DNA from 3 places in the Pseudomonas sp. SDO5215_S409 genome. Region 1 is predicted to be linked to each of the others. Evidence: riboswitches for the same ligand, from Rfam matches in the RefSeq annotation. Region 1 holds a riboswitch; each other region holds the start of a gene.
The links. A riboswitch is a leader RNA that binds a small molecule or an ion and turns the genes downstream of it on or off. The one in region 1 is predicted to bind cobalamin.
Positions count from the first base shown of each region.

Region 2: it holds a riboswitch for cobalamin, as region 1 does, so the genes downstream of both, ACW9H9_RS23390 (CbtB domain-containing protein) here and cobO (cob(I)yrinic acid a,c-diamide adenosyltransferase) in region 1, are expected to answer to the same signal.
Region 3: it holds a riboswitch for cobalamin, as region 1 does, so the genes downstream of both, ACW9H9_RS06410 (CbtB domain-containing protein) here and cobO (cob(I)yrinic acid a,c-diamide adenosyltransferase) in region 1, are expected to answer to the same signal.

Region 1 covers NZ_JBSVWN010000014.1:80,553-90,852, reverse strand. The annotation lists gene fadA (acetyl-CoA C-acyltransferase FadA) at 1-653, shown strand, start outside; gene ACW9H9_RS10475 (DUF1653 domain-containing protein) at 751-984, shown strand; gene topA (type I DNA topoisomerase) at 1,102-3,723, shown strand; gene ACW9H9_RS10465 (DUF6586 family protein) at 3,851-4,372, shown strand; cobalamin riboswitch at 4,421-4,667, shown strand; gene cobO (cob(I)yrinic acid a,c-diamide adenosyltransferase) at 4,746-5,357, shown strand; gene ACW9H9_RS10455 (cobyrinate a,c-diamide synthase) at 5,354-6,697, shown strand; gene bluB (5,6-dimethylbenzimidazole synthase) at 6,694-7,344, shown strand; gene cbiB (adenosylcobinamide-phosphate synthase CbiB) at 7,341-8,249, shown strand; gene cobD (threonine-phosphate decarboxylase CobD) at 8,242-9,231, shown strand; gene ACW9H9_RS10435 (cobyric acid synthase) at 9,228-10,300, shown strand, end outside.
Region 2 covers NZ_JBSVWN010000056.1:16,058-26,357, reverse strand. The annotation lists gene ddpX (D-alanyl-D-alanine dipeptidase) at 22-564, opposite strand; gene ACW9H9_RS23400 (MurR/RpiR family transcriptional regulator) at 585-1,439, opposite strand; gene ACW9H9_RS23395 (CbtA family protein) at 1,645-2,373, opposite strand; gene ACW9H9_RS23390 (CbtB domain-containing protein) at 2,389-2,601, opposite strand; adenosylcobalamin (AdoCbl) riboswitch at 2,602-2,750, opposite strand; gene ACW9H9_RS23385 (histidine phosphatase family protein) at 2,802-3,356, shown strand; gene cobF (precorrin-6A synthase (deacetylating)) at 3,403-4,161, shown strand; gene ACW9H9_RS23375 (alpha/beta hydrolase) at 4,174-4,893, shown strand; gene ACW9H9_RS23370 (hypothetical protein) at 4,909-5,487, opposite strand; gene ACW9H9_RS23365 (monovalent cation:proton antiporter-2 (CPA2) family protein) at 5,560-7,368, opposite strand; gene ACW9H9_RS23360 (autotransporter-associated beta strand repeat-containing protein) at 7,683-10,300, shown strand, end outside.
Region 3 covers NZ_JBSVWN010000008.1:11,186-21,485, forward strand. The annotation lists gene ACW9H9_RS06385 (DUF1853 family protein) at 1-733, shown strand, start outside; gene ACW9H9_RS06390 (vWA domain-containing protein) at 741-1,472, opposite strand; gene ACW9H9_RS06395 (ATP-binding protein) at 1,397-2,395, opposite strand; gene cobN (cobaltochelatase subunit CobN) at 2,395-6,168, opposite strand; gene cobW (cobalamin biosynthesis protein CobW) at 6,172-7,239, opposite strand; cobalamin riboswitch at 7,330-7,530, opposite strand; cobalamin riboswitch at 7,572-7,774, shown strand; gene ACW9H9_RS06410 (CbtB domain-containing protein) at 7,871-8,059, shown strand; gene ACW9H9_RS06415 (CbtA family protein) at 8,071-8,763, shown strand; gene ACW9H9_RS06420 (cobalamin biosynthesis protein) at 8,760-9,158, shown strand; gene cobM (precorrin-4 C(11)-methyltransferase) at 9,239-9,985, shown strand; gene nfuA (Fe-S biogenesis protein NfuA) at 10,046-10,300, opposite strand, start outside.

The sequences.
Region 1 (10,300 bases):
GTTCCCACCAGTTGGCCCACAAAGCAACCGTGGAAGGCAAGTTCAAGGATGAAATCATCCCGATGAACGGTTACGACGAGAACGGTTTCCTGAAACTGTTCGACTACGACGAAACCATCCGTGCCGACACCACCCTGGAAAGCCTCGCGGCGCTCAAGCCTGCGTTCAATCCAAAGGGTGGCACCGTGACAGCCGGTACGTCTTCGCAGATCACCGATGGCGCCTCGTGCATGATCGTGATGTCGGCCCAGCGGGCCCACGACCTGGGCATCCAGCCATTGGCGGTGATCCGTTCCATGGCCGTGGCAGGTGTGGACCCGGCGATCATGGGCTATGGTCCAGTACCGGCCACACAAAAAGCATTGAAGCGCGCAGGCCTGACCATCAACGACATCGACTTCTTGGAACTCAACGAAGCTTTCGCCGCACAGGCCCTGCCCGTGCTGAAAGATTTGAAAGTGCTCGACAAGATGAACGAGAAGGTTAACCTGCACGGCGGCGCGATTGCCCTGGGTCACCCGTTCGGGTGCTCCGGTGCACGTATCTCCGGCACGTTGCTTAACGTGATGAAACAAAATGGCGGCAACCTTGGGGTTGCTACCATGTGCATTGGCCTTGGCCAAGGCATCTCCACCGTCTTCGAACGCGTTTAAGCGTTGGGTTGACGGAAGCCGGGGCCCAGTGCCCCGGTTTTTGTTTTTTTGGAATTTCTGTAGTTTTTTTTTAACAAAGTTTGTGGGAGGTCAGAGCATGAAAGTCGAGCCAGGGCTCTACCAGCATTACAAAGGTCCGCAGTACCGTGTTTTTAATGTTGCACGGCATTCGGAAACCGAAGAAGAACTGGTGTTTTATCAAGCGCTGTATGGCGATTACGGCTTTTGGGTGCGCCCCTTGAGCATGTTCTGCGAGACAGTCGAAGTTGACGGCAGGCAGGTCCCGCGCTTTGCTTTGATCCAGGTCGAACCGAGCCTTTTTTCGGCGTAATACGGGCAGGTTGCGCACAATGCTGTGCTTGACCTCACCCTGTCGCCACTATATATAGCGTTGCCGCGTCAGGCGCCAACCGCCTTTCACCTCTCGAATTCAGGAATTTTCCGATCCATGGGCAAATCGCTGGTCATTGTGGAATCCCCGGCTAAGGCCAAGACCATCAACAAGTACTTGGGCAACGAGTACGTGGTGAAGTCGAGTATCGGCCATATCCGCGACCTGCCCACCAGCGGTTCGGCCAGTGCCACCAAGGAGCCTGCTGCCAAGCGCGGCAAGGCGGCCGCGGGCGAAGGTCCGGCGCTTTCGCCTAAAGAAAAGGCGCGCAAGCAGCTGGTTTCGCGCATGGGAGTCGATCCGGACCACGGCTGGAAAGCCAAGTACGAGATCCTCCCGGGCAAGGAAAAAGTCATCGAAGAGCTGCGCAGGCTCGCCAAAGATGCCGACACCATCTACCTCGCAACGGACTTGGACCGCGAAGGGGAAGCCATTGCCTGGCACCTGCGCGAAGCCATTGGTGGTGACGACAGCCGCTACAAGCGTGTGGTGTTCAACGAAATCACCAAAAAAGCCATCCAGGACGCCTTCTCCAAACCGGGCGAGCTGGACATCGACCGCGTCAACGCCCAGCAGGCCCGCCGCTTCCTCGACCGCGTCGTGGGCTACATGGTGTCGCCGCTGTTGTGGGCGAAGATCGCCCGTGGCCTGTCCGCTGGCCGTGTGCAGTCGGTGGCGGTGAAGCTGGTGGTCGAGCGCGAGCGCGAGATCCGGGCGTTCAACCCCGAAGAATACTGGGAAGTCCACGCCGACCTGGGCACCACCAAGGGCGCTAACGTGCGTTTTGACGTGGCCCGCGAAAAAGGCGAGGCGTTCAAGCCGCTCAACGAAGCCCAGGCCATGGCCGCGCTGGAAAAGCTCAAGGCTTCCAGCTACAGCGTCATCAAGCGTGAAGACAAACCCACCAGCAGCAAGCCGTCGGCGCCGTTCATCACCTCCACCCTGCAACAGGCCGCGAGCAACCGCCTGGGCTTTGGTGTGAAGAAAACCATGATGATGGCCCAGCGCTTGTACGAAGCGGGCTACATCACCTATATGCGTACCGACTCCACCAACCTGTCGGTGGACGCGGTAGCGATGGCACGCACTTACATCGAAAGCGAATTCGGCAACAAGTACCTGCCGGAAAAGCCCAATGTCTACAGCAGCAAGGAAGGTGCACAAGAGGCGCACGAAGCCATTCGTCCGTCCGACGCCAACACCACGCCAGCCAAGCTTTCCGGCATGGAGCGTGACGCAGAGCGCCTCTACGAGCTGATCTGGCGCCAGTTCCTGGCCTGCCAGATGCTACCAGCGCAGTACCTGTCCACCACCGTGAGCGTAGGCGCCGGTGACTTCGAGCTGCGCGCCAAGGGCCGCATCCTCAAGTTTGACGGTTACACCCGCGTATTGCCGCAAATCGCCAAGCCGGGCGATGACGACGTGCTGCCCGACATGGCCCAGGGCGATGCGCTGAAACTGGTCAAGCTCGACCCGTCCCAGCACTTCACCAAGCCACCGGCGCGCTACTCGGAAGCCAGCCTGGTCAAGGAAATGGAAAAACGCGGTATCGGTCGCCCGTCGACTTACGCGGCCATCATTTCCACCATCCAGGACCGTGGCTACGTCGCCTTGCACAACCGTCGTTTCTATTCGGAAAAGATGGGTGACATCGTCACCGAACGCCTGGCCGAGAGTTTCTCCAACCTGATGGACTACGGTTTCACCGCTGGCATGGAAGAAAACCTCGATGACGTGGCCCAGGGCGAGCGCGACTGGAAAAACGTACTCGACGAGTTCTACGGCGACTTCAAGAAAAAACTCGAAGTGGCCGAAAGCCCCGACAGCGGCATGCGCGCCAACCAGCCGGTGATGACCGACATCCCGTGCCTGACCTGCGGTCGGCCGATGCAGATCCGCACCGCCTCCACCGGCGTGTTCCTGGGCTGCTCGGGCTACAGCCTGCCGCCCAAAGAGCGCTGCAAGGCCACGGTCAACCTGGTGCCGGGTGATGAAATCGCCGCCGACGACGAAGGTGAGTCCGAGTCGCTGGTACTGCGTGGCAAGCACCGTTGCCCTATTTGCAGCACGGCGATGGACGCCTACCTGCTGGACGAAAAACACAAGTTGCACATCTGCGGTAACAACCCAGATTGCAACGGCTACGAGATCGAAGAAGGCACCTACCGCATCAAGGGCTACGAAGGTCCGAGCCTGGAATGCGACAAGTGCGGCAGCGAGATGCAGCTCAAGACCGGCCGTTTCGGCAAGTTCTTCGGCTGCACCAACCCGACCTGCAAAAACACCCGCAAGCTGCTTAAAAGCGGTGACGCGGCGCCGCCGAAGATGGACCCGGTGAAAATGCCGGAGCTCAAGTGCGAGAAGGTCGACGACACCTACATCCTGCGTGACGGCGCTTCGGGCCTGTTCCTGGCGGCCAGCCAGTTCCCGAAAAACCGCGAAACCCGCGCACCGCTGGTCATCGAAATCGCCCCGCACAAGGACGAGATCGATCCCAAGTACCACTTCCTGTGCGAAGCGCCGAAAAAGGACCCGGACGGTCGCCCGTCAGTGATCCGCTACAGCCGCAAGACCAAGGAGCAATACGTGCAGACCGAAGTGGAAGGCAAGCCTACCGGCTGGAAAGCCTTCTACGACGGTGGCAAGTGGAAGGTCGAGGACAAGCGCCAGGGCGCTTGATGCGCTAACCGCTCGATACCGAGGCCGCCTGCGAAGGCGGCCTTTTTTTGCGCTTGCAGTGGCCTTGGCCGATCCATGACACTGTTGAGCCAGCATCACGCCTTATTTCGTTGTGGAGACTGCCGTCATGGCCAACGAGCTCTATACCCGCACCAACCAGAAAATCTACTTTGCCGGGTTGTCCCTGGAGGCCCTGGCTCGCACCGAAGCGGGCAAAGAGATGAACGCGATTGCATTGGTACAGGCCGGGCGTGAGGCCGCACTGTTCCACCTGTATGGCGCCTTGCTGGGGTTGTGCCATGAAATCGCCGGGTTCTACCGGTTGCCCGAAGCCGGGGCGATCCGCGCCGAAACCATCCTGGCGCCCAAGGTGCTGGAGTCGATGGCCATTCCGGAGCTGGCGGAACTGGTGGAAATGACGCAAAACCCCGACAGCTGGGTGGCGCGCCTGCTGGCTGCGCACTTGGCGATGTTCCAGCCGCCGCGTATTCCCCACAAACCCAAGGGCGACGTGACCCAGCCGCTGATCGTGGCGGTGAACCTTGAGGACGAAGCGCCCGCGCCGCTGAGTCGCGAAGAACTGGAAAGCTGGCGCCAGTCGCTAAAGGCCCTGGCGATCCGTTTTCGTGACGGCCTGAACGAGTGCTGACACACCCTGGGCCCGCTTTAATTTGACGCTCCACCCCCAAGCCACTAACCTTCGCCGCTTGTTTCAGGTGCTCTGTGGCACAGGTGTCGACAGGGTGAAACAGGGAAGCCGGTGAGTGCGTGCACTTTTGACAGTGCCGCTACGATTCCGGCGCTGCCCCCGCAACGGTAAATGAGTCAATACGGTGCTTTTAGCCACTGTATCGCCTGGCGATATGGGAAGGCGCACCGCGGGCGTTCTTGCAGAAGAGGCGCTGCTCATGAGCCCGGAGACCGGCCTGGACCATTCAACAGCATCACGGTGGGCGATGCTTGGCTGTCTGTGTGCCTTTTTCCTGCCCGCCGTTTACATCCAGCCCCAACGGAGAGCTGCCATGACCGAATCCCCCGACCGTGACGAACGCCATTTGGCGCGCATGCTGCGCAAAAAAGCGGTGATCGACGAACGTATTGCCAATTCCCCGAACGAATGCGGCCTGCTGCTGGTGCTCACCGGCAACGGCAAAGGCAAGAGCAGTTCGGCGTTTGGCATGCTGGCGCGGTCCATGGGCCACGGGATGCAATGCGGTGTGGTGCAGTTCATCAAGGGGCGTAACAGCACCGGCGAGGAGTTGTTTTTCCGCCGCTTCCCTGAACAGGTGCGTTTTCACGTGATGGGCGAGGGCTTCACCTGGGAAACCCAGGACCGCCAGCGTGACATCGCCGCCGCCGAAGCCGCCTGGGCGGTATCGCGGCAGATGCTGCAAGACCCGTCCATCGGCCTGGTGGTGCTGGACGAACTCAACATCGCCCTTAAACACGGCTACCTCGACCTCGACCAGGTACTGGGCGACTTGCAGGCCCGTCCGCCGATGCAACACGTGGTGGTCACGGGTCGTGGCGCCAAGCCCGAACTGATCGAACTGGCCGACACCGTGACCGAAATGGGCCTGCTCAAGCACGCCTTCCAGGCCGGTATCAAGGCACAAAAGGGCATCGAACTTTGAATCAGCCGCGTCATTGCCCGGCCGTCCTGATCGCCGCACCGGCGTCCGGCCAGGGCAAAACCACGGTCACCGCCGCATTGGCGCGCCTGCACCGCAACCTTGGGCGCAAGGTGCGCGTGTTCAAGTGCGGGCCGGACTTTCTCGACCCCATGATTCACGAGCGCGCCAGCGGGGCGCCGGTATATCAACTGGACATGTGGATGGTCGGCGAGCAGGAAAGTCGCCGCTTGCTGTGGGAAGCGGCGGGGGAGGCCGACTTGATCCTGATCGAAGGCGTGATGGGGCTGTTTGACGGCACCCCGTCGAGCGCTGACCTGGCGCGGCATTTTGGTGTGCCGGTACTGGCGGTGATCGATGGCACGGCCATGGCGCAGACCTTTGGCGCGCTGGCCCTGGGGCTGGCGCGTTACCAGCCAGACCTGCCGTTTGCCGGGGTGCTGGCCAACCGTGTGGGCACGGTGCGGCACGCGCAATTACTCGAAGGCAGCCTCACCGAGGGCCTGCGCTGGTACGGCGCGCTCTCGCGGGAAACCGGGATCGAACTGCCGAGCCGTCACCTCGGCCTGGTGCAGGCCAGCGAACTCAACGACCTGGACCTGCGCTTGGACGCCGCCGCGCAAGCCTTGGGCAGCAGCTGCGAAGTGGCGCTGCCACCGCCGGTGGCGTTTGCCGCACCCGAACCGATCGAAGCCGCGCCGTTGCTGACTGGCGTGCGCATCGCCGTGGCTCGCGATGAAGCCTTTGCGTTTACCTACGGCGCGAGTCTTGATCTGTTGCGGGCGATGGGCGCGCAGTTGCTCTTTTTCTCGCCGATCCATGACCGGGCGTTGCCCGACGCCGACAGCCTGTACCTGCCCGGCGGCTACCCGGAATTGCACCACCAGGCCTTGTCGGAAAACACCGCGATGCTCGGTGCGATCCGTGCTCATCATGCGGCCGGAAAACCGCTATTGGCCGAATGCGGCGGCATGCTTTACCTGCTCGACTCGCTCACCGACGTGGACGGCAACCGCGCCGCGTTGCTCGGTTTGCTCCAAGGCGATGCGGTCATGCAAACACGCCTGGCAGCCTTGGCGCTGCAAAGTGTCGAGCTGCCCGAAGGCACCTTGCGCGGCCACACCTACCATCACTCCCTGACCAGCACCGAGTGGCAGCCCATCGCCCGGGGCCTGAGCCCCAACGGCGGGCGCGGCGCCGAGGCGGTGTATCGCCAGGGCCGAATGACGGCCTCTTATGTTCACTTTTATTTCCCGTCCAACCCGGCGGCGGTGGCAGCCTTGTTTGTGCCCGACGCTGCGCCACACCCGGTGGGTACGGGCTTGCCCGCGATGAGCCCATGACCGACAACGCCTTTCCCGAAGCGGACCGCGCCGCCGTCTACCGCGCCATCGCCGAACGCCGTGATATGCGCCATTTCAGCGGTGGCACCGTCGCGCCAGCGTTATTGCAACGCCTGCTGCACGCCGCCCACCAGGCGCCGAGCGTGGGCCTGATGCAACCCTGGCGCTTTATCCGCATCAGCAATCGCACCCTGCGCGGGCACATCCAGCACTTGGTGGAAGAGGAGCGCGTGCGCACCGCCCAGGCGCTGGGCGAGCGCTCGGACGACTTCATGAAACTCAAGGTCGAAGGCATCCACGACTGCGCCGAGGTGCTGGTGGCCGCGTTGATGGACGGCCGCGAGCGGCATATCTTCGGCCGCCGCACCTTGCCCGAAATGGACCTGGCATCGTTGTCCTGCGCGATCCAGAATTTATGGCTGGCGGCCCGTGCCGAAGGGCTCGGCATGGGGTGGGTGTCGCTGTTCGAACCCCAGGCCCTGGCCGACCTGCTGGGCTTGCCGCCCGGTGCCAAGCCGTTGGCCGTGTTGTGCCTGGGCCCGGTGACCGAGTTTTATTCGGCACCGATGTTGCAGCTCGAAGGCTGGGCCGAGCCTCGGCCACTGAGTGACATGCTGTATGAAAATGCTTGGGGAGTGAGTCAATGAGTGTGGCCTTGCTGAGTGTCGCCGCCGTAGCGCTGGATGCGCTGTTGGGCGAGCCCAGGCGCTGGCATCCGCTGGTGGCGTTCGGCAATTTTGCCGGGCGCGTCGAACAACGTTTCAACCCGGGTGGCCGGGGTTGGCGCAGCCATGGTGTGACCGCGTGGTTTATCGCCGTGGTGCCGCTCACCCTGTTGGCCACCGTGTTGTCCTGGGCGCCGTATATCGGCTGGGTCCTGGAAATACTGGCGCTGTACTGCGCCCTGGGCATGCGCAGCCTGGGCGAACATGTGGTCCCCGTGGCGCAAGCGCTGCGCAGCGATGACCTGGACGCAGCCCGCCAGCGCGTCAGCTACCTGGTCAGTCGCCAGACCAGCGAGCTGGACAGCACCGAAGTGGCCCGTGCGGCCACCGAGTCGGTGCTGGAAAACGGCAGCGACGCGGTGTTCGCCGCGTTGTTCTGGTTTGTCATCGCAGGCGTTCCCGGTGTGGTGCTCTATCGCCTGAGCAACACGCTGGACGCCATGTGGGGCTATCGTAACGAGCGCTTCGAGCGCTTTGGCTGGGCAGCGGCAAAAATCGACGATGTACTCAACTACATTCCCGCACGATTGGTGGCGTTGACCTACGCCCTGTTGGGCAAAACCCGCCTGGCCCTCAAATGCTGGCGCACGCAGGGGCCGACCTGGGACAGCCCCAACGCAGGCCCGGTGATGGCGGCCGGTGCCGGGGCGCTGGGCGTGGAACTGGGCGGGGCGGCGATTTATCACGGTGAGTTGCACCAACGCCCGCCCTTGGGCGAAGGCCCGCCGGCTGATGCCGACGCTATCGAGCGCGGCTGGCAACTGGTGCAGCGCGGCGTGTGGCTGTGGTTGCTGATCCTCTGCGTGGGGACCGAATTTTATGCTTGAACACGGTGGCCGCTTGCGCAAAGCCGCACTGCAATACGCGATTGCCGAAGCCGACTGGGTGGACCTGTCCAGCGGCCTGGCGCCGTGGCCCTGGCCCATCCCCGAGATCCCGTTGCGGGCGTGGGCGCGGCTGCCTGAAACCGATGACGGGTTGGAGCAGGCCGCGTGCGAGTACTACGGCGCCACCCACGTGCTGCCGGTGGCGGGTTCTCAGGCGGCGATCCAGTTGCTGCCGCGCTTGCGCCGTGCGGGCAAGGTGGGCGTGCTGTCGCCGTGCTATGCCGAGCATGCCGAAGCCTGGCGCCGCGCCGGTTACATCGTGCGCGAGGTCATGGAGCAGGAGGTCGACTTTTTCATCGACAGCCTCGACGTGCTGGTGGTGGTCAACCCCAACAACCCCACGGGCCTGAGCCTGGCCCCGCAACGCCTGCTCGACTGGCACGCCCGGTTGGCCCGGCGCGGCGGCTGGCTGGTGGTGGACGAAGCGTTTATGGACATCACCCCGCAGTTGAGCCTGGCGGGCCAGGCCCATCAGGTGGGGCTGATTGTGTTGCGATCATTCGGCAAGTTTTTCGGCCTGGCCGGTGTGCGCCTGGGCTTTGTGTTGGCGGAGCGCAAGTTGCTCAAGCTGCTCGCCGAACAGGTCGGGCCCTGGGCGGTCAGCGGCCCCACGCGGGTGTTGGGCCAGGTTTGCCTGCGCGATACCGTAGGCCATGCACAGCAGCGCTTGCGCTGCGAGGCCGCCAGCCAGCGCCTGTCTGATCTGCTGGAGCATCACGGTTTGCGGCCCCAGGGCAGCTGTGCGTTGTTTCAATGGTTGATCACGGGCCACGCCGAGCGGCTGCACGAATTCATGGCGCGGCGCGGCATCCTGCTGCGCTTGTTCGCGCACGACAGCAGCCTGCGCTTCGGCTTGCCGCACACCGAAGCCGACTGGCAGCGCCTGGAACAGGCCTTGATCGCCTACAAGGAAACCCCATGAGTACCCTGATGGTGCAAGGCACCACGTCCGATGCCGGTAAAAGCACGCTGGTCACGGCGCTGTGCCGCTGGCTGGTGCGCCAGGGCATCACGGTGGCGCCGTTCAAACCCCAGAACATGGCCCTCAACAGCGCAGTGACGGCCGAAGGCGGCGAGATCGGCCGCGCCCAGGCCGTGCAGGCCCAGGCGGCCAACCTGGCGCCGCACACCGACATGAACCCGGTGCTGCTCAAGCCCAATAGCGACACGGGCTCACAGGTGATCATCCATGGCCGGGCGGTGACCACCATGAACGCGGTGGCGTATCACGACTACAAGGCTATCGCCCTGCAGGCGGTGCTGGCCTCGCATGCGCGATTGAGCGCGGCGTACCCGGTGGTCATGGTCGAAGGCGCGGGCTCACCGGCGGAGATCAACCTGCGGGCCAATGACATCGCCAACATGGGCTTTGCCGAAGCCGTGGATTGCCCGGTGCTGCTGATCGCCGATATCAATCGCGGCGGGGTGTTCGCGCACCTGGTGGGCACCCTGGAATTGCTGTCGCCCTCGGAGCAGGCGCGGGTCAAAGGCTTCATCATCAACCGCTTTCGCGGCGACATCGCGCTGCTGCAACCGGGGCTCGACTGGCTGCAAGCGCGCACCGGCAAGCCGGTGGTGGGCGTGCTGCCCTACGTGATGGACCTGCACCTGGAAGCCGAAGACGGCATCGACCGCCGCCAGACCGACAAGGCCTCCCAGGTGCTCAAGGTGGTGGTGCCGGTGCTGCCGCGCATCAGCAATCACACCGATTTTGACCCGCTGCGCCTGCACCCCCAGGTGGACTTGCAGTTCGTCGGCCCGGGGCAGGCCATTCCGGGCGCCGACTTAATCATCCTGCCCGGCTCGAAAAGCGTGCGTGCCGACCTCGCTTACCTGCGCGCCAATGGCTGGGACACCGCCATTGCCCGGCACTTGCGCTACGGCGGCAAGGTGCTGGGGATTTGTGGCGGGTTGCAGATGCTGGGCGAGCAGGTGCATGACCCGCTGGGCCTCGAAGGGCCAGCCGGTTCCAGTGACGGGCTGGGCTTGTT
Region 2 (10,300 bases), on a different contig from region 1:
TTGTGGGGGCAGGTTTTAAGGTCAGTGCGACTCCTCGATCAGGGGGAAGTTTTCGGCATCCGGCAGCTCGTAATGCCACCACTCCGTGGCAATCGCCTTGAAGCCTGCGCCGAGCATGATGCCCATCAGGATCAAACGGTTGCGCTGCACCTGCGGCGGCAGGTCGGGGTAGAACGGGTGGGACTTGGGCTCCATGGCATCAAAGGCCGTGCCCATGTCCAGGGGCTCACCGTGCTCGTCGAGCAAGGTCAGGTCCACCGCCACGCCCCGGGTGTGGTGCGAGCCCAGGCGCGGGTCGCGCACGTAGTTGGGGTCGGGCAGTGCTTGCCACAGCAGTTGCTGGGCATAGGCCGGGCGGTAGGCGTCATAGATACGCAGGGTGTAGCCAGCCTGGCGGGCAAACTGGCTGGCTTTGCGCAGGCACTCGGCGGCCTCGGTGTGCAGCAGGCAACGCGCGTTGCGGTAGATCACGACGCCTGCCAGGTTGTCGGCGCTGGCGTAGATCAGGTCGATCTGCACCGGGAATTCAGGCGGGGCGATTTCTACGAGCAGAGGGTTGTTCACTTGAAGAGGTCCTTTCTCGGTCACGGTTCAAACTGGCCAAAGGCCTGTTGCAGGGCACGGTTTTTTGCCAGACGCGCATCCAGGCGCTCGCCGTAGTGTTCGGCCACGGCGGAGACTATCAGATTAAAAAGGCAGGTTAACGGGGCCATGGAATCCCAGAACTGTCCTACATCGGTCTTGAGTTGCAGCAGGTCCGTCTCATAGTCCCGCGCCCACGGGCACTGCAGGTCGGTGATCAGCGCCAGCGGCAAACCTTCGGCGTTGGCGGTTTCGCAGAAGGTCGGCGTAATGCTGGAGTAGGCGCGGAAATCGGCGATGAGCGCGTAGGGCTTTTCGAAGCCCGAGTTCAGGGTTTCGGCATAGATGCCCGACAGGCCGTCAACGTAATAGACCTTGGGGCGGATGTATTCGAGGTGGCTGTGAAACGCGCTGAGAATGCCGCGAGTCGACTGGATACCCAGGATAAACACGGCATCGGCCTCGACGATCTGCTGCACGATGCGCCCGAACGGTTCACTGCGCGCCAGCTGGTAGGTGTGTTCGATGGCCTCGACTTCGCGGGCCAGGGAGCGGTCGAGGGCGTCTTGCTGATGGGCTTCCTGGCGAAACGCGCCCAGGCGGTCGGTGATCAGCCAGTGGGACTGTGGGTCGCCGCGCAGGCCTCGCTTCACGTCATCCAGGTTGCGATAACCCAGGGTGCGCAGGAAGCGGCCGACGGTGATGCCAGTGGTGCCGGCGTGTTGGGCAATGCTGTCGGCCGTTTCAAAAGGCAGCTGCGACAGGTTGGCCAGCAGGTACGTAGCAATCCGCTTGCCCGTGGGCGTCAGCGTGGGAAATTGCTGTTCCAGTGTGTGGTGAAAGCTGTGCTTGTCCATGACGTGCCCGGCGGTCTATGTTATCTGTCATACATTTTTATGGTGGCTGTTATTAACCTAACATTCGTGGTGCTGACATAACAATGAAATTTATTGGATTTGTGGGGGAGGGGGTTGTTGCGCGTGGGCGTGCCGATCGGTGGCGGCGAAAGTGACAGCCCGCTACCGCAGGAGAGCCTGCGATAGCGGTCGATGACGCGGGGTCTCAGCGATTCAGGCGTGCCTGCGCACCGTTCAGCGTGCGCTCGGCCACGGCGCCGAACACCAGGCCGACGGTGGTCCACAGCACCAGCTGGATGCCCAGCGAGGCGACGCGAAATTTCCACAGCAACACGGCCGAGAACTGCTCTGGCACTTCATTGATGACCGGGAACAAACCGCCCGCCACCGAGACGATCACGATGTACAGGGCCACGCCCAGTATCGCGCCGGTCCAGATGCCACGGCGGGCGATCAGCTTGCGGGCGGTGTTGACCGCAATCACCGCCGCCGCGACCGACACCAGCAACATCAGGAAAAACAGCTGGGTGCGCAGCGCAATGGTGTCCGGGTCGCCCACCGAAGGCGGGTTGGCCGGGTACTTGAGGCCTGGCACCACAATCAGCGTCACAAATGCCGCCAGTGCCAAGAGCGCGGCCAGGCCACGCGGGCCGACCTTGCCGATGCGGCCCAGCGCATAGGCGAAGACCAGGGCAAAAATGCCGCCCAGCGACACGCTGTACACCACCACGCCGGTAAACAGGCCGAAGGTGCTTTGCACTTCGCGGCTCACCAGCTCTTCTTCCGGCGCATCGCCGTGCATCTGCGCCATCTGATCTTCAAAGGCAATCGCCTTGTCGATCTGCGGCTCGCCAAACGTCTTGGCAAACCCAAAGGCCAGGATCCCGGCCAGCAAGCCCACCAGCATCCCGCGAACGAGTAAATGCCCTGTCATGTCGTCACGCTCCGATCAATGGCAGGGGAAACCCAGCAGGTGGCGGCCGTCGTGCACGAACTCATGCACATACATGCCCTTGAATACCGCAGTGGCGCCTTGTTCGGCACCGACGAAGTAAATCGCCAGCAGCAACAGCAGGCCGCCAAAAATGGCCCAGGGCAGGATCTCGCCCAGGGGAATCGTGGGCAAAGAAAGATCGGAGTCGGTTGCAGCGGTGTAAGCCATGAGAACCTCCAGGGATAACGCGTCCCGAAATGGAATAGCCAAGGTGATGAAAACAGGGTCTGGCTTAAGGCTGTAAGGCCCCCTACAGTGGCGCGACCGCGCCGGCGTTGAACCGGCTTCCTGTTTTCATTTGCGTTGTAACATGTTGAAACAACTTCACCAGTCTACGCTGACTGGGCCCCGAACGCGGAGTTAAATGCATGCAAGGCACCCGATTGACACTGATTTGCCATGCGCTGACCCCGTATCAAAAGCGCGGACGGTTTCCGGCGGACGAGTCGGTGTTGATGGACTGGGAAAACGCACCGTTGTCACAGGCCGCGCGTTTCAAGAAAGACCCGCGCCTGCTGTGCGGGCCCGAAGCGCGCACCCGCCAGACCGCGACGTTGTTCGCCACCACGGCGGTCATGGAGCCGGCGCTGCGCGACGGTGATTTTGGCGAATGGCAGGGCCAGGCCCTCAGCGACGTGGACCCACTGCAACTGCACACCTGGTTGACGGACCCGAGCAGCGCGCCCCACGGCGGCGAGTCGGTCGATGAGATCTGCGAGCGGGTAGGGCGCTGGATGCACACCCTCCAAACACAGCCCGGGCACGTGGTGGCGGTGACGCACCCGTTCGTGATTCGCGCGGCCCTGCTGTACGTCATGAAGTTTCCGCTCTCGATGTTCTACCTGATCGATGTGGAGCCGCTGTCTTCGACCGAGCTGCGTTACCACCACGCATGGCGCCTGCGCCTGGAAACTCACGCCTGAGCCGCCGAACATGGCAAAATCCGCGCCCCGCACAGAGAGCATCCCCATGAAGCGCATCCTGATCATCGGCATTGGCGCCGGCAACCCCGACTACATCACGATGCAGGCGGTCAAGGCGCTCAACCGCACCGACGTGTTTTTTCTGATGGACAAGGGCCAGAGCAAAGACAAGCTGATCGACCTGCGCCGGGAGATCTGCCAGACCTACATCAGCGCCGATCACCCGTACCGCTTCGTCGAGGCCGAGTGCCCCGAGCGCGTGCGGGGAGACATCGACTACACCACCGCCGTGCAAGACCTCAACCGCGACAAGCAACACACCTTCGAGCGCATGATCAACGAAGAAATGGCCGACGGCGAAACGGGCGCTTTCCTGGCCTGGGGCGACCCTGCGTTGTACGACAGCACCATCCGCATTCTGCAGGCGATTCTGGCGGGTGGCGGCTGTGCGTTCGAGTTTGACGTCATCCCCGGGATCACCAGCGTCCAGGCGCTGGCGGCGCAGCACAAAGTGGCGTTGAACCGCATCGGCCGCTCCGTCGAGATCACCACCGGGCGCCGCCTGGCCGCGGGGCAGGTCAGCGATGCCGACACCCTGGTGGTCATGTTGGACGCCGAAGATTCCTACCGCACCCTGGCCGATCAAGACAGGGACATCTATTGGGGCGCCTACCTGGGCACGCCGGACGAAATTCTCATCAGCGGCAAGGTGGGGCAGGTTGCCGACGAAATCGAACGGGTGCGCAAGGCGGCGCGCCAGGCCAATGGCTGGATCATGGACACGTACTTACTGCGCAAACCCTAGAGGTCAATGCCCATGCTCAAACTGATTGCCCTAAGCCTCGCGCTGTTGGCGGGCGCCGCCCATGCCGACCCGGTGTTGCACAACGACCTGCCGCTGCTGTACCTGGAGCAGACCCAGCCTGATGCGCGCAACGAACCGCTGGTGATTTTCCTGCACGGGTTTGGCAGCAACGAAGAAGACCTGTTTGGCCTCAAGGACCGGCTGCCGTCCACCTGGACCTACCTGTCGGTGCGCGCGCCCATGCCGGTGGACGCCGACGGCTACCGCTGGTTTGCCAAAACCCCCGGTGACGGTGAGTACGACGGCCAAACCGCCGACTTGCAGCGCAGTGCCCGCCTGATCGAAGACTTTGTGCGCCAAGCCACCGCCAAATACCACACGCACAGTGACCGGGTGTTCCTGGTGGGGTTCAGCCAGGGCGCGATCATGTCGTATGAAGTGGGCTTGCGACAGCCTGAGCAACTGCGCGGGATCGCGGCCTTGAGCGGCAGCGTATTGTCCGTGCTCAAAGGGCAGCTCAAGCCCGACAAGCGACTGGACACGCTGGCGATCTTTATTGGCCACGGCACGCTGGACCAGGCGTTGCCCTATGCGTCGGCAACGCGGGCCAATGAGGTACTGCAGGGGATCGGCCTCACGCCTGAATTCCACGGGTATCCGGGCATGATTCATACGGTTGGCGAGGCCGAAGTGCAGGACCTCAAGCACTGGCTGGAAAACAGCCTGCACTAAAGCCCTGCGGTGGGGTCACTGGCCGCCGGTGATCTGTTTGACCAGCGCTTCGTGGCCCTTCACATCGTCCGCCCGGGAGATGGCCTGGATCACCAGCATGTGCTGGCCTGCACCGGCAAGAAACGTCGAGTTCAAGGTCTTGCCGCCGCCCTGGGTGGCCGTGCTGTCAACCTGGCGCACGCCGATGCCTTTGACCGTCAGTTTCTTCTCGCCCTGCTTTTTGAAGTCGGGCAACGCGGCGCTCTGGCTCTTGACGAAGTCATTGGCGGCGCCGTCCAGGAACGCGGTGTCGTTGTTCTGGATGCTGGCGTCTTTGCGCACGGTTTCGGCGACGATGACCACACTTTTGGTCGTCGAGTTGGCATACAAGGTGCCGCTGGTGTAGGCGGTGCCATCCGCTTCGCTGCCGGTAGGCAAGGTGTCGCCTACGTAGGCCGTGGGCAGGGCAAAGGTGAACTTGCCGTCCAGGGTGGACACGGTCTGGGTATCAGTCTTTTGCGCCACGGCTTTTTTGGCGGCGAAGGAGGGGCTCGCGCCCAACCCCACGAACAGGGCCAGGGCCAAGAGGGCGGCGGATTTGCTGAGGGTGGCCATGAAGCACTCCAGGGATGAACGAAATTGCGCGACATTCTGTCAGAAATTTCGCAATTTCGTTCATGTGGATCCTTACACCTTGTCGGACTCCTCCTCGAGCCGATCCATCTCAAATAATCGCGCCAATTCCGCCCGGGATTCCTGGGCGGTTTGCATCACTTTGGCGGCGTCGTCATACACGGCATGTTGAGCGGCCAGCAGTTGCAGGTCATGGGCCTTGAAGCGGTTGATGCGCGCATCGGCCTGGGTTTGCGTCAGCCCCAGCCCCAACAGGGTGCGGCGGCTCATTTCCAGGCTGGAGTAGAAGGTTTCCCGCACGGGCGAGGCGTCCAGGTCGACCAGGCGATGCACGTGCTGGCGGTTGCGGGCGCGGGCGATGATCTTCATGTGCGGGTAGAGGTTGCGCACCAGTTCGGCGGTCTTGATGTTGATCTCGGGATCGTCCATGGCGATGACAAAGAACTCGGCCTGGTCCACCTTGGCCGCGTGCAGGATCTCCGGGCGGCGGGGGTCGCCGTAGAACACCGGCATGCCGCCAAAGCTGCGGGTCAACTCGATGGTTTCCACCGACGTGTCCAGGGCGATGAACGAGATGTTTTGCGCCCGCAGGATCCGCGCAACAATCTGCCCCATGCGGCCCATGCCCGCGATCACCACGCGTGGCGCGTCGCTTTCGATAGCGCGGTATTCCTCGGGCACGTCCACCGGCTTGGCCTTGGGCCGGAACAGTTTCGGGCAGAGCAACAGCAGCAGCGGGGTGACGGCCATGGACAGGGTGATGGTCAGTACCAGGATGTCGTACAGGTGGGGCTCGAACAGGCCCTGGTCGCGACCGATCTTGAACACCACAAACGCGAACTCGCCCCCGGCCGCCAACACCACGCCCAGGCGCAGGGCACTCTCGCGGTTCAGGTCACCCACCAGGCGACCGACGCTGTACAGCAGCGGCAGCTTGATGGCGATCAGCAACAAGGTCAGGCCCAGCACGGCCAGGGGCGAGCTGAACAGCAGGCTGAGGTTAGCGCCCATGCCCACGCTGATAAAAAACAGCCCCAACAGCAGGCCCTTGAACGGTTCGATCTGCGACTCCAATTCGTGGCGGTATTCGGAGTCGGCCAGCAGCAGGCCGGCCAGGAACGCGCCGAGGGCCATGGACACGCCCACCAGTTCCATCAGCCAGGCGGTGCCGATCACCACCAGCAAGGCGGTGGCGGTGGACACCTCGCGCAGGCCGGTCTTGGCCACCACGCGAAACACCGGGCGCAACAGGTAGCGCCCGCCGATGATCACCACGGCGATGCTGGCCAACACCTGCAACCCGTGATGCCAACCCTGGGCTTCGGTGGTGGGGTGATCGCTGCCCGCGAGCAGGGGCACCAGGGCGATCAACGGGATCGCCGCAATGTCCTGGAACAGCAAAATGGCAAAGGCCAGGCGGCCATGCGGCTGGTTCAGTTCCTTGCGCTCGGCCAGGCTTTGCAGGCCGAACGCCGTGGACGAGAGCGCCAGGCCCAGCCCGAGCACGATCGCGCCGTTCCACGCCTGGCCAAATGCCCAGAACGCCACCGCGCCCATCACCACGGCGGTGAGCAACACCTGCGCCAGCCCAACGCCAAACACGGCTTTGCGCATCACCCACAAACGCTTGGGCGACAGCTCCAGGCCGATGATGAACAGCAGCAGCACCACGCCCAGTTCGGAAAACTGGCTGACACTTTGCGGGTTGCCCACCAGGCCCAGCACCGACGGGCCGATGATCACGCCAGCCAGCAGATAGCCCAAGACGGCGCCCAGTTGCAGGCGCTTGGCCAAGGGAACGGTGAGCACGGCCGCGAGCAGGAAAACCACCGCGGCTTCTAAGAGGTTGCCTTCATGGGGCATTGCTTACTCCAGGTCTTTCTTCAAATCGACAAGGCGCCATTAGAGCGTCTTTTAACGTCCGGGAATCTGAATTTTTGCGTGGGGCGATACCCCGGAACCCAGCGGGTAGGGGCTGTCATCTAATTCCTACGGACCCATAACGAAAGTATTAATACCATTTATTTCAATAGCCTTTGAATCGGTCTACTACCGTTTTGACAAACAGAATCTGTTGTCGCCACGGTCAGGTATTTCGAATTCGATGCGTGTTGGATCTGTCACTTGAGCTTCTGCGCATTCACGGACGAAAGGCTTGAACCACGAAGGAGTTGAACGTGGGAAGAAGACTTGCTACTGCCGCTACACCTCGGGTTTCTCCTCTTTATCTTGCGATCCGCCTGGGGGTGGCGGGGCTGTTGGTCGGCCTGGCGAGCCCGCAGGCCGAGGCGGCCTGTACGCCTGTCTTTCCGACGGTAGGCGCGGTCGTCACCTGTTCCGGGACCGCCGGCATCGGGCTGGTCAATACGTTCAGCAGTGCAGTCAATGGCTTGACGGTTAACGTGGGGGCGGGCGCTACCTACAACACGTTGCTGGCAGGCACAGCCATTAGCTTGACCGGCAATAACATCACCTTCAATAACGCCGGTACCGTTGACCCGTCCATCATCGCGCTGGTCACCGCCTTGAGTAATGGCGTGGTGATTGGCAGCGGCGCTTCAGGCGTGGTGAATGTCACCAACGCCGTCACCGGCGTGCTCAAAGGCACGTCAGGGGTTTTGGGGATCGGCCTGGGCTCGCTCAGCGGCATGGCGCTGAGCATCAATAACGGCACCACCGGCACGACCACCATCGTCAACAACGGGAGCATCGGCTCCTCGCCGTTACTGGGCTTGAGCCTGTTGGGCGCCGATGCCCTGGTGGTGGCCGTGCGCGGGGGCTCCCAGGTCAATATGACCAACGCCAGCGGTGCCGAAATCATTGGCCGGATGGCATTTGAGGCGTCCGCAGGCGGCAACCAATTCACCAACGCCGGGTCCATTACGGGCGGCTTGTCGATGGGCGCGGCCAGCACCAACACCTTTACCGCTGTGACCGGCTCCAGTGTGGCCAGTGGCGGCGGCGTGGGGATTAGCGTGGGCGGTTTGATCGGCGTTAACCTGACCTTTGCCCCCACCGGCCAGATCGACGGCGGCGCGGGCGGCGTCAACGCCTTGATCCTGCAAAACACCGCGGGTGTCGGAGGTGGCGCCGCAGGGTCTGGCACCGTCTCGAGTGCCAACTACGTCAACTTCAACAACCTGACCGTCAACAGCGGCACCTGGACCTTGCAAGGGCCTGTGGTCAGCGGCTCGACCACGTTGAACAATGGCAGTGTCGCGCTGTTTGATAACAGCGCGACCTTTGGCACTGGGGTGCTGACCTCCAACGGCGGTACGCTGCAGTCGACGGCCAACGGTTTGACCCTGAGCAACCTCATGACCCTGGGCACCAACGGCCTGACCATCCAGGGCGCCAACGGCCTGACCCTGGGGGGTGTGCTCTCGGGCATTGGAGGGCTGAACAAGATCGGCACCGGTCAACTTATTCTCAACGGCGCCAACACCTTTGCCGGCGCCACGACGCTGGCGGGCGGCACGCTGCAGGTCGGCAACAACCTTGCACTGAGCAGCGGTGCGGTGAATGTCACCGGGGCCAGTACGTTACAGGCGCCCGGCACGGTCAGCCTCGTTAACCCGATTAGCCTGGGTGCCGACCTGACCACTGATATCGGCGGGTCATTGACCTTGGGCGGCCTCGTTTCCGGCACGGCCAACCTGATCAAGAGCGGTACGGGCACCTTGACCCTCAATGGTGTGAATACCGGCTACAGCGGTACGATCAACCTGGGTGCCGGTGCGTTGGTGCTGGGCAATGCAAATGCACTGGGCGCAGGTAGCCTGAACGTGACGGGCGCTTCGAGCCTGGATGTCAGCGGGGCGACCACGCTTGCCAATAATGTGACGTTGGGCGCCGACCTGAGCATCAGCGGTGCCAATCCGCTGACCCTCGGCGGTGTGCTGTCGGGCACGGGCAGCTTGATCAAGAACGGTGCAGCCACCCTGACCCTCCTCGGCAATAACACCCGCACCGGCACCACCGCGCTGAACGCCGGCACCCTGGTGGTGGGCGGCAATACCGCGTTGGGGACCGGCGCCCTGAACGCGGCTGCCAACACGACGCTGGACACTTCGGCTGCAACGGTTTTGGGCAATGCCGTCAACGTGGCGGGCAACCTGAACATTGGCGGCAGCCAGGCCCTGACGCTGGGCGGGATCGTCAGCGGCGTCGGCGGCCTGACCAAGAACGGCGCGGCCACGCTGACCCTGAGCGGCCCCAATGCTTACCTTGGCAACACCGCCCTCAACGCAGGCTCGCTGCTCCTGGGCAGTAACACCGCGTTGGGCCTGGGCACGTTGAATGCAGCGGCCAACACCACGCTCGACGCCACGGCAAATGTATCCGTGGGCAATGCCATCAGCCTGGCCGGTAATCTGAACGTGGGCGGCAGCAATCGGCTGGCCCTCGGCGGCGTGATCAGCGGCAATGGCGGCCTGACCAAGAACGGCGCTGCCGAGTTGGTGCTCAGCGGTGCCAACACGTTCCTGGCAGGCACCGTGCTCAATGGCGGCACCTTGACTGTGGGCAATAATGGCGCGCTGGGCAGCGGTGCCCTGACGGTCAGCGGCGCCGCGAACCTGGACAACACGGCAGGCATTGTCCTGGGCAATAACGTGACGCTGGACGCCAACCTGACGTTGGCGGGCACCAACAGTCTTGGGCTGGGCGGCGTTATCAGCGGTGCCAGCGGCTTGATCAAAAACGGTCCCTCCAGCCTCACGCTCACCGGCCTCAACACCTATACCGGCCCTACGGCACTGAATGCCGGTTCATTGATCGTGGGTTCCAACACCGC
Region 3 (10,300 bases), on a different contig from region 1:
GAGCCAGGCCCGCACGCGTCGCCTGGGGCTGTATTACGAGCGGTTGTGGCAGTTTGCCGTGCAACACGCACCGGGCGTGGAGCTGCTGGCGGCCAACCTGCCTATCCGCCAGGCCGGGCATACGCTGGGGGAACTGGACATGCTGCTGCGCGACCGCGACGGCGTGCACCACCTGGAACTGGCGATCAAGCTGTATTTGGGCCCCCAGGACGGGAACGGGCTGGACGCCGCGCAATGGCTGGGCCCGGGTTGCCACGACCGGCTGGACCGCAAGCTGGCGCACCTGGCCCAGCATCAGTTGCCCATCTCCGCCCGGCCAGAAAGCCGCGAGGCCTTGGCAGCGCTGAATATCGGCTCCTTCGATGCGCATTTATGGCTGGGCGGGTATTTGCTGTACCCCTGGCCCGGCGAAGCACAGGCACCGGCGGGCGCCCATGCACAGCACTTGCAGGGCCGCTGGCTGCATCAACGCGACTGGGCCCGCTTTGTCCGCCAGCGCCCCGGCGGGCGCTGGCAGCCCTTGCCCCGTCACGCCTGGCTGGCGCCTGCGCATTACCCGGCGGAGCAGGTCTGGGAAGCCGCGCACATGCAGGACTGGCTCGCGCAATTGGCGCCGATGGCCCCGGCGCAACTGCTGGTGCGCCTGGTCGAGAACGCCGACGGCGAATGGGAGGAAGCCGAACGCCTGTTTTTAGTGGCCGACCTTTGGCCCAATGTGCCGGGCACCGGCTGACAGGCGCCTACACACCGTCGATATGCCGGTATTCCAACCCCAGCCCGTCTGCCAGTGCTTGAGCCCGCCCCAACCGGATGGGCCCGCGCTCGATATCCAGCAGCACGCCCGGGCACTCAAGGGGCGCCACCCCGGTCAGCGCCTTGAGCCGACCATCGGTGATCACCAGCAAGCGTTGCTCCTCGGCGGGGTAACGCTTGCGCCGCGCTTTTAGCCATTCGCCTGCTTGAGCCAAGGCCGCGAGCAACGGCGTGCCGCCGCCTGCGCCGAGGCCGTCGAGCCAGCCCCTCAAATGCGTCGCCGCCTTCAACCCCTGCACCTGCCACATGGGCGCTTGCCCGCTGGCGGTCAGCAATGCCAGTCGGGCCCGTTGCCGGTAGGCATCGTCGAACAGCTGCGCCAACACGCCCTTGGCATCGCTCAACGCCTGGTGACGCCGGGTGGACGCCGACGCATCGACAATCACCAGCCACAGCTCATGGGGCGCGCGGCTGCGCAGTTGATACAGCAGGTCTTCACGCCGCTGTGGCCGCCCGCCGAGCAGCGTGCCCGGCCAGTTGATCATGCCGTCGCGGGCGCTGCGGGCGCGCCCTTGCCGGCCTTTGTCCAGTCGGCCCGAGGTGGGCCGGGCATCCGCCCCCGCGTCAGGCCGGGGGCGGATGCCTAGGGCTTTTTTGGCCAGGTGGGCACATCTCGGCGGGCGCCCGTGGGCAAGGCCGGTGCAGGCAAGTCGCCCCACTGGCCCTGGCCAACTGAAGGCTCGGCGCTGTGCGGGGCTTGACCGCCCCCCGGCGGGCTCGCAGGCGGGGACGACTCCCGGCGACGATGGCGCAAGGCAAATTCTGCCACCGCGTCGATGTCTTCCAGGGCGATAGCGCTGGCGCCGCGCCAGGCCGCATGGGCACGGGCGCCGCGCAGCCACACCAGGTCGGCACGCAAACCATCGACCCCCGCCGCAAAGCAGCGCTCGGTGATGCGGGCCAGGGCGTCATCGTCCAGCGCGATGCTGGCCAGGGCCGCACGGGCTGCGGTGCAACGCGCCTGCAGCGCTGCTTGCGCGTCGGCCCATTGCGCACAGAAACCCACCGGGTCGCTGTCAAAATCCAACCGACGACGAATGATCTGCCCGCGCTCGCCGGGCAGGGTATGCCCGCTCAACGCCACGTTAAAACCAAACCGGTCGAGCAGTTGCGGGCGCAGCTCGCCCTCTTCCGGGTTCATGGTGCCGATCAGCATGAAACGCGCCGCATGCCGATGGGAAATGCCGTCACGCTCGATCAGGTTGGTGCCGCTGGCGGCCACGTCCAGCAGCAGGTCCACCAGGTGGTCGGGCAACAGATTCACTTCGTCCACGTACAGCACGCCGCCATCGGCCTTGGCCAGTACGCCGGGAGAAAACTGTGCACGGCCCTCCCCCAGCGCAGCGTCCAGGTCCAGGGTGCCCACCAGGCGCTCCTCGGTGGCGCCCAACGGCAGCGTGACGAACTGGCCGCTGGCCAACAGGTCCGCCAGGCCACGGGCCAGGGTGGACTTGGCCATGCCGCGCGGGCCTTCGATGAGCACACCGCCGATCTTCGGGTCGATGGCACTCAGGCACAGGGCCAGCTTGAGGGCATCGGCGCCCACCACGGCGGCCAGCGGGAAATGCGGGAGGTCGGTCATCAGCTGTCTTCTTCTATATCCAGCAACAGGTTTTCCAGTGCCTCGCGGTACGCGCCCGGCGCCTGCCACAGGCCGCGCTGCTGGGCCTCCAGAAGGCGCTCGGTCATGTCGCGCAGGGCCGCCGGGTTGTGCTGCTGCACAAATTCACGGGTGTGCGGGTCGAGCAGGTAAGCCTCGGCCAGCAACGCGTATTGGTGGTCGTCGATCAGCGCCGTGGTGGCGTCGAACGCGAACAGGTTGTCCACGGTGGCGGCCAGTTCGAACGCACCTTTATAGCCATGGCGATTGACCCCTTCGATCCACTTGGGGTTGGCCGCCCGGGCCCGGATCACTCGGTTCAACTCTTCCTTGAGGGTGCGGATTTTCGGCAGGTCGGGCTGGCTGTGGTCGCCGTGGTAACTGGCGGCTTTTTCGCCGCTCAGGGTTTCGACGGCGGCCAGCATGCCGCCCTGGAACTGGTAGTAGTCATTGGAGTCGAGCACGTCGTGCTCGCGGTTGTCCTGGTTCTGCACCACCGCCTGCACCTGGCTCAAGCGCGTGGCGAACTGTGCACGGGCAGCGGTGCCCTCGTCGCTCGCGCCATAGGCGTAGCCGCCCCAGTTGAGGTACACCTCGGCCAGGTCCTCGCGGCTCTGCCACAGGCGCCCGTCGATGGCGTCCTGCACGCCCGCGCCATAGGCGCCCGGCTTGGCGCCAAAGATGCGCCAGCCCGCTTGCTTGGCTGCGGCGGCGTCATCCAGGCCCGACTGGCGCAGGGCCTGCCGCTCGCTACGCACTTTGGCCGCCAGCGGGTTTTGATCATCGGGCTCGTCGAGCGCCGCCACGGCCTGCACGGCGGCGTCGAACAGGCGGATGAGGTTGGCGAAGGCATCGCGGAAAAACCCCGAAACCCGCAGCGTGACGTCCACGCGAGGGCGGTCCAGCAGGCTCAGCGGCAAAATCTCGAAGTCATCCACCCGCTGACTGCCCGTGGCCCACACCGGCCTCACGCCCATCAGCGCCATGGCCTGGGCGATGTCATCCCCGCCGGTGCGCATGGTAGCGGTGCCCCACACCGACAGGCCCAACTGGCGCAAGTGGTCGCCGTGGTCCTGCAGGTGCCGCTCCAGAATCAAATTGGCCGACTGGAAACCGATGCGCCACGCGGTGGTGGTGGGCAGGTTGCGCACGTCCACCGAGAAAAAGTTGCGGCCCGTGGGCAGCACATCCAGGCGCCCACGGCTCGGCGCACCGCTGGGGCCTGCGGGCACAAAGCGCCCGCTGAGTGCCTCCAGCAACCCGTGCATTTCCGCCGGCCCGCAGGCGTCCAGGCGCGGCGCGACCACACTGCGCAGGCTGTCGATAACAGCATTGACGTCTTCCCAGCCCGGCGCGTCGAGTTGTGCGACAGGGCCTTGCAGCGCCTGCTCGATCAGTTGCGCGGCATACACCTCCAGGCGCTCGCGGGTATCGCCCGCCGTGCGCCACTGCTGCGCGTCAACCTGTTGCAGCAGCGCCGGGCGCGGCCCGGTCCAGGGTTCGGCCAGGGCACAGTCCAGCGGGTCGAAGCCCAGCGCGAACGCGGTGGCCAGCACCCGCAACAGGCTCGATTGCGCGCCCCGGCCATCGCCACGCGGAATGCGCAGCAACGCCAGCAAGGTGTCGATGCGCAGGCGCCCGTCGGGCGACTCGCCAAAAATGTGCAGGCCATCGCGGATCTGCGACTCCTTGAGGTCGCACAGGTAGGTGTCCAGGCGCGGCAACCAGATGGCCGCGTCGGCGTCGCTGTCCAGGTTCGCGTCCAGCATCAATTCCTGGTCGATACGGGTTTCGCGCACCAGGGTGAGGATGTCCTTTTGCAGCTCGCGGGCGCGGCGCGGGTCGAGCAGTTGGGCTTCGTAATATTCGTCGGCCAACAGTTCCAGGTTGCGCAGCGGGCCGTACGTTTCGGCGCGGGTCAGCGGCGGCATCAGGTGGTCGATGATCACCGCCTGGGTGCGGCGCTTGGCCTGGGCGCCCTCGCCCGGGTCGTTGACGATAAACGGGTAGATGTTCGGTAGCGGCCCCAGCAGCGCGTCCGGCCAGCAGTGTTGCGACAGGCCCACGCCCTTGCCGGGCAGCCATTCCAGGTTGCCGTGCTTGCCCACATGGATCACGCCATGGGCGCCATAGGTGTGGCGCAACCAGAAATAGAACGCGAGATAGCCATGGGGCGGCACCAGGTCCGGGTCGTGGTAGACGGCGCTGGCGTCCACCTGGTAACCCCGGGCGGGCTGGATGCCGACAAAGGTCAGGCCAAACCGCAGGCCCGCGATCATCAGGCGGCCGTCGCGGAACATCGGGTCGTTTTGCGGCGCGCCCCAACGTTCCAGCACGGCCTGGCGATTGGCCTGTGGCAGGCGCAAAAACATCGCCTCGTAGTCGTCCAGGCTCAGGCTTTGGTGGCAGGGGCGCAGGTCGAGGCTGTCGAGGTCGTTGGTGACGCCGCCGAGCAATTGATGAATCAACGCGGTGCCGCTGTCCGGCAGCTGCGCCGGCAGCGGATAACCTTCGGCCTGCAACGCCCGCAGGATATTCAGCGCGGCGGCCGGGGTGTCCAGGCCTACGCCGTTGCCGATGCGGCCATCGCGGGTCGGGTAGTTGGCCAGGATCAACGCGACGCGTTTTTCGGCGTTCGGCACCCGGGCCAGTGCTACCCAGCGCCGCGCCAGTTCGGCGACAAAGTCCATACGCTCGCTGGAGGCGCGGTAGCACACCACGTCCGACTGGCTGCGCTCGCTGCGCCAGGCCAGGTCTTTGAAGCTGATGGGACGGCTGATGATGCGCCCGTCCAGTTCCGGCAGCGCGATGTGCATCGCCAGGTCGCGCGGGCCCAGGCCCTGCTCGCTGGCTTGCCAGCCCGGTTCGTTGTCTTGCGCGCAAATGGCCTGGATCACCGGGATATTGCGGCGAAACGGCCGCAAATGCGGCGCTTCGGGGCTGGACTGCGCAAAGCCTGTGGTGTTGAGAATCACCGCGGCTTCAACGGCGTCCAGCAGGTCCTCGACCACCGTCAGGCAGCCGGGCTCTTTCAAACTGGCCAGCGCGATGGGCAACGGGTTGAGGCCCGCCGCCTGGAGGCGCTGGCAGAACACATCGATAAAACCGGTGTTGGCCGCCTGCAAGTGCGAGCGGTAGAACAACACCGCTGCCACCGGCAGGCCAGCCTGCCAGTCGGCTTGCCAGTGCTGGAGTTCAGCGCAGGCCTTGCGCGGGTGGTAAATCGCCGTGCGGGGCAGGGTCTGCGGCGCTTGCCAGGCGTAGTCGCGGCCCAGGTAAGTGCTGGCCAGGCAGCGGTAAAAATCCAGCGCATTGCCCAGGCCGCCCTGACGCAAAAAGTGCCAGAGCCGGTCGCGCTCAGGCGCGTCCACCGTACTGAGTTTGCTCAGTTCCGGGTCGGGACGGTCGTCCCCGGGCACCAGAATCAGTTGCACGCCGCGCTGCGCCAGTTCCACCAGCCGCTCGATGCCATAACGCCAATAGGCGATGCCGCCGTGCAGCGAGATCAGGATGACCTTGGCGTGGCGCAGCACCTCATCCACGTACAGGTCGACCGAGGCGTGGTTCTGCACCTGCATCGGGTTGGCCAGGCGCAGGCTGGGGTAGTCGTCGGGCAATTGCTGCGCCGCTTCGGCCAGCAGCGCCAGGCTCGAATCCCCGCTGCACAGGATCACCAGCTCAGCGGGGGTTTGCCCAAGGTCAGCGATGTTGTCATCGGAGACGAAACCGCCGGGCTGAGTCCTGAGCAGGTGCATGGGTTAAACGCTTAGGGCAGCGCGCAATTGCGCTTCAAGGCCTGCCGCGTCCAGTTCCTGGCCGATCAGCACCAGGCGCGTGGTGCGCGCTTCGTCAGCGCCCCAGGCACGGTCAAAATGCTTGTCGAAACGGGTGCCCACGCCCTGGATCAGCAGGCGCATCGGTTTGTTCGGGATGGCGGCAAAACCCTTGATGCGCAGGATGCCGTGTTGCACCACCAATTGGGTCAGCGCGTCGAGCAGCAGCGCTTCGTCGGCTTGCGGCAGGTCGATGGAGATCGAATCGAAGGCGTCGTGATCGTGGTCGTGATCGTCATCACCGTCGTGGTGGTGGTCGTGATGGCTGTGGCGGTTGTCGATGTGTTCTTCGGAGCCCGCGCCCAAACCGATCAGCACGTCCAGCGGCAGGCGCCCGCTGCTGGCTTCGATGATTTTCACCGCAGGCGGCAGTTCTTCGGCGACTTCCAGGCGCACACGGGCCAGGTCGTCGGGGTTGATCAGGTCGGTCTTGTTGAGGATCACCAGGTCGGCGCTGGCCAGTTGGTCGGCAAACAACTCGTGCAGCGGCGACTCGTGGTCCAGGTTAGGGTCGAGTTTGCGCTGGGCGTCTACCTGGTCCGGGAACGCGGCGAACGTGCCAGCGGCCACGGCCGGGCTGTCGACCACGGTGATCACCGCATCCACGGTGCAGGCGCTGCGGATTTCCGGCCACTGGAACGCTTGCACCAAAGGTTTGGGCAGGGCCAGGCCCGAGGTTTCGATGAGGATGTGGTCAAGGTCGCCGCGACGGGCCACCAGTTCGCGCATCACCGGGAAGAATTCTTCCTGCACGGTGCAGCACAGGCAGCCGTTGGCCAGCTCATACACACGGCCGTTGGCCTCTTCTTCGGTGCAGCCGATGGAGCATTGCTTGAGGATTTCACCGTCGATGCCCAACTCGCCGAATTCGTTGACGATCACAGCAATGCGGCGGCCCTGGGCGTTGTCCAGCATGTGGCGCAGCAAGGTGGTTTTGCCCGAGCCGAGAAAGCCGGTAACGATGGTGACGGGGAGTTTGGCCAGTGTTTTCATCGGATGCCCTATGGGGCGGGCATACGGGACGGCAGGCCGGCGCGGGTACGCGAGGCTGCGTTCGTCACCGGATCACCCCGCCCGGTTGAAGTAAAAATCGGTTGCGAGGCAGGTCTCCTGGCTTGGGGCTTGCCGATGCGTACACCGGCGCTGGCTGCGCCTTCCCGCCGAATCAGGCAGTGGCGTGGCAGTCAGATGAACCCTTCACAGTTGCGGGGGCAGCCGCGGCTTGGACCGCGTTCCCGTCTTAGCTCCGGCCTGGGCCGAAGAACCTCGAAGGTGCAAGGCTACAGGGGCTCGGGCCATTTGACTACCGTCACCCGGCATGCTCTCCTACACACCTTGTTTCGGGTGCCCTTCACAGGGTGAAACGGGAAACCGGTGCGTCATGCCTGCATGACCAGTCCGGTGCTGCCCCCGCAACGGTAAGCGAGCGAAGCGTCAGAGCCACTGTGCCAACGGCATGGGAAGGTGATGCTTTTTAGGCCCAAAGCCCCTCGCAAGCCCGGAGACCGGCCCGAAAAAATCAGATAACAAACCCGCGGTGGGCGGGCGCTGTTCAAACCCTGCGTGCCCGGCTCGCGGGGTTTTCATGCGCTCGTTTCACCCTGACACCCCGAAGGGACGCGCCATGTCGATCATCACCAGCACCTCGCACGCCGCCAGCGGCACCACTACCCTGAGCCAACGCCTGACCGCCGCCATCGGCGCGTCGATCCTGGGCGCGTGCCTGGTGTACTTCGCCGGTTTCTCGCACATCGAAGCGGTGCACAACGCCGCCCACGATACCCGCCACAGCGCCGCGTTCCCGTGCCACTGAGACTTGCCGACATGATCAAGCGTATTGCTCAAACCGCCGGTTTCACCGGCCTGCTGGCGGCCTTGCTGCTGACCCTGCTGCAAAGCTTGTGGGTCGCCCCGCTGATTCTGCAGGCCGAAACCTTTGAAAACGCCCCCGCCGCCACCCAGGCGCACGAACACGCCGAGGGCACTGCCGAGCACAGCCATGACGCCGAAGCCTGGGAGCCCGAAGACGGCTGGCAACGCGTGCTGTCCACCACCGGCGGCAACCTGGTGGTGGCCGTGGGCTTCGCGCTGATGCTGGCGGGGCTTTACACCCTGCGTGCCCCTACCCGCACGGCCCAAGGCCTGTTTTGGGGCCTGGCCGGGTATGCCACCTTCGTACTGGCGCCGACCCTGGGCCTGCCGCCCGAATTGCCGGGCACCGCCGCGGCCGATCTGGCCCAGCGGCAACTCTGGTGGGTCGGCACGGCGGCCTCTACCGCTGCCGGTATCGCGTTGATCGTGTTTGGCCGCAACGTGCTGCTCAAGGCCCTGGGCGCGGCGATTCTGGTGGTGCCCCATGTGATCGGCGCACCACAGCCGGAGGTGCATTCGATGCTGGCGCCTGAAGCCCTCGAAGCGCAGTTCAAGATTGCCTCGCACCTGACCAACGTCGCGTTCTGGCTGGCACTGGGCCTGATCAGCGCGTGGCTGTTCCGCCGGGGCCAGCAGTCGGCATGACCCGCGTGCGGGTGGTGGGCGTAGGTTGCCAGCGCGGCTGTGACGTCAACCACCTGCTTGACCTGTTCAACACCGCCCTCGCCGAGGGTGGCGTTGACCGCCCTTCCATCACCGCGCTGGCCAGTATTGACCTCAAACAGCACGAGCCCGGCCTGCTCGCCCTGGCGCAACGGCTGAAGCTACCGCTGCATTGCTTCAGCGCCGAACAATTGGCCGCTTACGAAGGCCGGTTGAGCCATAAATCAGCCGTGGCCTTTGCCCACACCGGCTGCCACGGTGTCGCCGAAAGTGCCGCCCTGGCGCTGGCCGAGCAATTGGCCCAGCGCCCCGCTTCCCTGCAAATCACCCGCAAAAAAACCGCCCAGGCCACCTTTGCATTGGCGTACGCCGACTGAATTCCTGATAATCGCCCCACCCAACATGAGCACTCTTCATCTGAGGCCCTGCTCGCCCGCTTTTTTACAGGAATGGACCCATGACTGTTTTTTTCATCGGCGCAGGCCCCGGTGATCCGGAATTGATCACCGTCAAAGGGCAGCGGCTGATCCACAACTGCCCGGTGATTATCTATGCAGGCTCCCTGGTGCCAGCAGCGGTACTGGATGGCCATCAGGCGCAACAGGTGGTCAACAGCGCGCCACTGCACCTGGAACAGATCATCGACCTGATCAAGGCCGCCCACGAAAAGGGCCAGGACGTGGCGCGGGTGCATTCCGGCGATCCGAGCCTGTACGGCGCGATCGGTGAGCAGATCCGCTGTTTGCGCGAGCTGGGCATTCCGTTCCAGATCATCCCCGGGGTAACGGCGGTGGCGGCCTGCGCGGCATTACTGGAAACCGAGCTGACGCTGCCAGACATCGCGCAAAGCGTGATTTTGACGCGCTATGCCGACAAGACCCGCATGCCTACAGGCGAGGCGTTTGCCAGCCTGGCGCAACATGGCACCACCATGGCGGTGCATTTGGGGGTCAGCCATCTGGACAAGATCGTCGCCGAACTGCTGCCACACTACGGGGCCGATTGCCCGATTGCCGTGGTGCACCGGGCTACATGGCCCGACCAGGACTGGGTGATGGGGACACTCGCCGACATTGCCGACAAAGTGACGGCCAAAGGCTTTCGGCGCACGGCGCTGATTATCGTGGGGCGCGTGCTGGCCAGCGACAGTTTCAGTGAATCCTCGCTGTACCGCGCAGGCCACGCCCACCTCTACCGCCCCTGAATCCCGGGAAATAAAAAACGGCGCTCACGGGGCGCCGTTTTTCGGTTTGCAGCGAACGCTTTAGTAGTAGGCGTTTTCTTTCTGCGTATGGTCGGTCACGTCACGCACACCCTTGAGCTCGGGAACCCGCTCAAGCAAGGTGCGCTCGATGCCTTCACGCAAGGTCACGTCTGCCTGGCCACAGCCCTGGCAACCGCCGCCGAACTTGAGCACCGCGATGCCGTCGTCCACCACGTCGATCAGGCTGACCTGACCACCGTGGCTGGCCAGACCGGGGTTGATCTCGGTTTGCAGGTAGTAGTTGATGCGCTCGTT